Linked DNA regions of Colwellia sp. M166. The protein of the gene in region 1 interacts with the protein of each later gene in a pairwise test. Links are inferred from orthologs where the notes say so. Each region holds a gene or a part of one and is shown in the gene's direction. Other genes may lie near its edges.

The links.
Region 2: the proteins of ftsH (region 1) and hflK interact in binary tests that used the Escherichia coli proteins (3 or more experiments, as listed by UniProt). The link is inferred for Colwellia sp. M166 from one-to-one orthologs.

Annotation. Positions count from the first base shown.
Region 1 is NZ_CP040755.1:4,657,343-4,660,342, forward strand. Bases 24-2,972 are described here. They hold ftsH (ATP-dependent zinc metalloprotease FtsH), read left to right. Parts: upstream 24-491; coding sequence 492-2,453; downstream 2,454-2,972. Other genes in these bases: rlmE (23S rRNA (uridine(2552)-2'-O)-methyltransferase RlmE), read left to right, coding at 24-433; folP (dihydropteroate synthase), read left to right, coding at 2,569-2,972. Also shown: more of rlmE, read left to right, coding at 1-23; more of folP, read left to right, coding at 2,973-3,000. UniProt on the Escherichia coli protein: Acts as a processive, ATP-dependent zinc metallopeptidase for both cytoplasmic and membrane proteins. Plays a role in the quality control of integral membrane proteins.
Region 2 is NZ_CP040755.1:2,062,791-2,065,781, reverse strand. The notes cover bases 36-2,975. They hold hflK (FtsH protease activity modulator HflK), read left to right. Parts: upstream 36-902; coding sequence 903-2,048; downstream 2,049-2,975. Other genes in these bases: hflC (protease modulator HflC), read left to right, coding at 2,052-2,936; hflX (ribosome rescue GTPase HflX), read left to right, coding at 36-827. In the rest of the region: more of hflX, read left to right, coding at 1-35.

The DNA of each region.
Region 1 (3,000 bases):
TGAGTACGCAACGAAAGTTGTTGGTGATAGCGGACAAGTGATCGCCTGTGATATTTTAGCTATGGATCCTATTGCAGGAGTTGATTTTCTGCAAGGTGACTTTCGTGAAGAAGCCGTACTTGATGCGTTATTGAACCGAATTAATGGTAAAAATATCGATGTTGTTATGTCTGACATGGCAGCAAACTTTACCGGTAATGATACCGCAGACGCGGCACGAAGCATGTATTTAGTAGAGTTAGCGCTTGATATGTGTAACCAAGTTTTAAAGAAAAATGGCGCTTTTGTAGTGAAAGTGTTTCAAGGAGAGGGCTTTGAGCAGTTTATGAAAGATGCTCGAACCGCATTTAAAACCGTTAAAACTCGCAAGCCAGAATCATCGCGTGCTCGTTCACGTGAAGTTTATCTAGTGGCGACCGGCTTTAAATTGTAGTAAATTAGATGGAATTATTTCATCGCACCATTTTGAACATTAGCAAGAGGTCATTAAGTTGAGCGATATGGCAAAAAATCTTATTTTATGGTTAGTTATTGCAGTTGTACTTATGTCTGTTTTCCAGAGTTTTACTCCTGGAAGCGGCAATGAACAACAAGTAGATTACACACAATTTATCCAAGACGTACGTCAAGGGCAAATTAGAGAAGTTGACGTTGATAGAAATGGCGTTATTAATGGTATTAAACGTAGCGGTGAGAACTTTGTTACAGTTATCCCGGGTGGCTATGATCGTGATTTAATCAATGATTTAGTTAAACAAGGCGTAAATGCATCCGGCGAATTACCAGAAGAACCTAGTTTCTTAATGACTATCTTTGTTTCTTGGTTCCCAATGATATTGCTTATTGGTGTCTGGATTTTCTTCATGCGTCAAATGCAAGGTGGTGGCGGTAAAGGCGCGATGAGTTTCGGAAAATCGAAAGCGCGCTTATTAGGCGAAGATCAAATTAAAACTACCTTTGCTGATGTTGCAGGTTGTGACGAAGCAAAAGAAGAAGTATCTGAATTAGTCGATTATTTGAAAGACCCATCACGCTTTCAAAAACTTGGTGGCCGTATTCCATCAGGCGTATTGATGGTGGGTCAACCCGGTACCGGTAAAACTTTATTAGCAAAAGCCATTGCCGGTGAAGCTAAAGTTCCGTTTTTTACTATTTCTGGTTCAGACTTTGTTGAAATGTTTGTTGGTGTTGGTGCCTCTCGTGTGCGTGACATGTTCGAACAAGCGAAAAAATCAGCGCCTTGTATTATCTTCATCGATGAAATTGATGCTGTTGGTCGCCAACGTGGCGCAGGTATGGGTGGTGGTCATGATGAACGTGAGCAAACACTAAACCAAATGCTAGTTGAAATGGATGGTTTTGAAGGTAATGAAGGCGTTATTGTTATTGCTGCAACTAACCGTCCAGACGTGTTAGATCCGGCATTACTTCGTCCTGGTCGTTTTGACCGTCAAGTCACTGTTGGTTTGCCTGATATTCGTGGCCGTGAACAAATTCTTAAAGTACATATGCGTAAAGTACCATTAGGTGACGATGTTAAAGCGTCGGTTATTGCTCGTGGTACCCCAGGCTTTTCTGGTGCTGACTTAGCTAACTTAGTTAACGAAGCGGCATTGTTTGCAGCCCGTTCAGCACGACGCGTTGTGGGTATGGCTGAATTTGAAAAAGCGAAAGATAAAATCATGATGGGTTCAGAGCGCCGTTCAATGGTAATGAGCGAAACTGAAAAAGAAATGACCGCTTACCATGAAGCGGGTCACGCTATTGTTGGTCGCTTAGTACCTGATCATGATCCAGTTTACAAAGTCAGTATTATGCCACGTGGCCGTGCGTTAGGTGTCACTATGTACTTACCTGAACAAGACAGATTTAGTCATAGTAAACAGCACTTGGAAAGTAATATTTCATCGTTATACGGTGGCCGTATTGCTGAAGAAATGATTTACGGTTTTGAAAAAGTGTCAACAGGTGCATCAAATGATATTGAACGTGCCACGCAACTTGCCCGTAAAATGGTAACACAATGGGGCTTTTCTCAAAAAATGGGTCCTATGCTATTTGCTGAAGAAGAAGGTGAAGTATTTTTAGGCAGAACATCGTCTAAATCACTGAACATGTCTGACGAAACAGCACGCGCTATTGATGAAGAAATTAAAGACTTTGTTAATCGTAACTATGAACGTGCAGCGACTATCTTAAAAGAAAATGAAGATATTTTGCATGCGATGAAAGATGCGTTAATGGAATATGAAACTATTGATGCCTTGCAAGTAGATGATCTAATGAATCGTACTAAAGTTCGCCCACCGGCTGACTTTGATGGTAGGAACTCTGATGATAAATCAGATAACAATGCTGACTCTAGTAAACCATCAGCAAAAAAAGATGATGAGAAAAAGGAATCAACTGAATCTTCAAGCTCAACTGAACCTTCAGATATTCCTGCTAAATAAATAGCATATATGACATAAAAGCCTCAATGGTTAAATCATTCGATTTATCAGCTATTGAGGCTTTAACTTATGTAAAGTTTGAACATTATTTATCAACAAAATTAATAAAGAGCATATGCAGGTAAATTATCTTAATTGTCCAAACTCAAGTCTCGACTTATCGACACCGCAAGTGATGGGTATTCTTAACCTTACCCCAGATTCATTTTCAGATGGTGGCAAGTACATGCAACTTGAACATGCGCTTGCACAAGTTGAACGTATGATTGCTGATGGTGCTAGCATTATTGATATTGGTGGTGAGTCAACACGACCAGGTGCTGCGGAGGTCAGTGAAGCCGATGAGTTAGCGCGTGTTATTCCAGTGCTTATTGCCATTAAGCAACGCTTTAATATTTTAGTGTCGATTGATACGAGTAAAGCAGCGGTAATGAACGCGGCAATAACTGCCGGTGCTGATATGATTAATGATGTTGCAGCCTTACAAAATGAAGGTTGTTTAGCGGCGGTGGCGCAAAGTAATATTCCGCTTTGTTTAATGCATATG
Region 2 (2,991 bases), 2.6 Mb from region 1 along the record:
GGCCGGGTGAAACTCAGCTTGAAACAGATAGGCGTTTGTTACGTGAGCGCATGGTTAATATTCGCAAACGTTTAGAAAAAGTGGAAAAGCAAAGACAACAAGGGCGTCGGGCGAGAAATCGAGCTGAGATCCCAACCGTGTCTTTAGTTGGTTATACCAATGCTGGTAAATCAACCTTGTTTAATAACATAACTCAGGCGGATGTTTATGCAGCAGATCAACTCTTTGCTACCTTAGATCCAACATTACGTAAAATTGAAGTTGATGAGGTCGGCCGTGTTATTCTTGCTGATACCGTTGGGTTTATTCGTCATCTGCCACATGATTTAGTGGCTGCGTTTAAAGCGACGTTGACAGAAACCCGAGAAGCAGAATTATTACTACATGTGATTGATATCGCTGATGAACGACGCAGTGAAAATATTGAACAAGTAGATGAAGTGTTAAAAGAAATAGAAGCGGGTGATGTTCCACAGCTATTGATTTGCAATAAAATTGACCGATTAGATGATGTGGAACCTAGAATTGATCGTGATGAGCAAGGCTTACCGATTCGAGTTTGGTTGTCGGCGCAGCAAGGTGTAGGTATTGAACTTTTATTTACTGCACTTGCCGAACGTCTAGGCAAACAAATCATTAAGCATTCACTCTGTTTACCGCCGAGTGCAGGTAAACTTCGTGGTCAACTTTATCAATTAAATTGTATTACTGATGAGTATTATGACGACAAGGGTAATTGTTTATTAGCGATAAAGTTACCGGTTCGAGAATGGAATCAATTACTAAAACAAGATGAAGCAGGAATAGAGCACTTTATTCAAACGTAACAGACTGATATATTAGGCAGTGTTTTATCGTTTATATAGCAGTTAGCGCATTAATTTTTTATAGCGGAGAGTAGCATGGCTTGGAATGAACCGGGGAATAATGATAAAGATCCCTGGAAAAATAAAGGTGGCAAAAATCAAGGCCCACCTGATTTAGACGATTTATTAAAAGATATCGGCAATAAATTTGGCGGTATTTTTGGTGGCAAAAAATCAGGAGGCGGTTCTGGGAAAAACTTTTCTAGCATTGGCATCATGATATTGCTTGTTGTGGCGATTTTAGTTTATGCCTTTAACGGTTTTTATACCATTAAAGAGGCTGAAAAAGGTATCGTTTTACGCTTTGGTCAATATGCTGGCATGATTGAGCCTGGCTTGAGCTGGAAATGGACTTTTGTTGACCGTATTATTCCCGTTGATATGCAAACCACACGTAACCTTCCATCTTCAGGTTTTATGTTAACCAAAGACGAGAATGTTGTGCGTGTTGAGATGGAAATTCAATACCGTGTTGTTGACGCGCGTAACTACATTTTTAGTGTTACTAACGCAGATGAAAGTTTAAGTGAATCACTTGATAGTGCTTTACGTTATGTTATTGGTCACGCAAAAATGGATGACATTTTGACCAGTGGACGTGAAGAAGTACGTCAAGCGGTATGGCAAGAACTAGAAAAAATAATTGAGCCTTACAACTTAGGTTTAATTGTTGTCGATGTTAACTTTAAAGATGCTCGTCCCCCTGAAGAAGTGAAAGACGCTTTTGATGATGCTATTTCTGCACAAGAAGATGAAGTGCGCTTTTTACGTGAAGCCGAAGCTTATGCTCGAGGGATTGAACCTCGTGCCCGTGGCCGTGTTAAACGTTTAGAGCAAGAAGCTTTAGCTTATAAAGCACAAATTCTACTTGATGCTGAAGGTGATGTTGCTCGTTTTAACAAGCTGTTACCTGAATACCTAGCAGCACCAGAAGTTACCCGTCAGCGTATGTATTTAAAGTCGATGGAAAACGTTTACAGCAATACCAGCAAAGTGATGGTGGATGTTGATGGTGGCAATAACATGATTTACTTACCACTAGATAAGATTATGCAACAACAATCTGGTAATCAACGTGTTATTCAACAGTCAACACCGACAGTAAACCAAACTTCAAATGGTAATAATACGTCACCAACGTTATCCGGTCGTAATGATCGTTTCAATAATGGGAGAGATTAAGCCATGAAGAATTTTTTATTGGCAATCATAGCCTTAATATTTGTACTAACGGTATCGTCTGTTTTTGTTGTTTTTGAAGGTCAGCGTGGCATTGTCTTTCAATTTTCAAAAATTAAACGTGATGGTGATACGGGTGATATGAAAGTGTATGAACCTGGTTTACACTTTAAATTTCCTTTTATTAACACCGTACGTAAAATTGATGCCCGTATTCAAACCTTAGATGAAGCAGCCGATCGTTTTGTAACATCTGAAAAGAAAGATTTAATGGTCGACTCATTTGTTAAATGGCGCATCGTTAATTTTTCAACCTACTACTTACGTACCTCAGGCTCAATTGAGAATGCTCGAGCGTTATTAAAACAGAAAGTTAATAATGGTCTACGTACAGAAATTGGTACCCGTACCATTAAAGAAATTGTTTCTGGCGATCGTGATGACATCATGGCTAAAGCATTAGAAAGTGCTGAAAGCAGCCGTGAAGACTTAGGTATTGAAGTGATTGATGTTCGTATTAAAGCGATTAATCTTCCGACCGAAGTTAGTAACTCGATATATGAACGTATGCGTGCTGAACGTACTGCGGTAGCGAAAGAACATCGCTCACAAGGTCAAGAGCAAGCTGAAATCATTCGTGCAACAATTGATGCAAAAGTGACGGTAATGTTAGCGACAGCACAAAAGAGCGCACAAGAAATTCGTGGTGAAGGTGATGCCTTAGCAGCGAAAGTTTATGCTGACTCATATAGCCAAGACGCTGAATTTTATAACTTCTTCCGTAGTCTTGAAGCTTATGAAAAAAGCTTTAGCTCGAAGAGTGATATCTTAGTCGTTAAACCGGATAGTGACTTTTTTAATTATCTAAAAGATGCTAAAAAAGCGAAGTAACTTTTAAGTTAATTCGTGATTGAAAAGCCATGACCTTGTCATGGCTTTTTTGTAT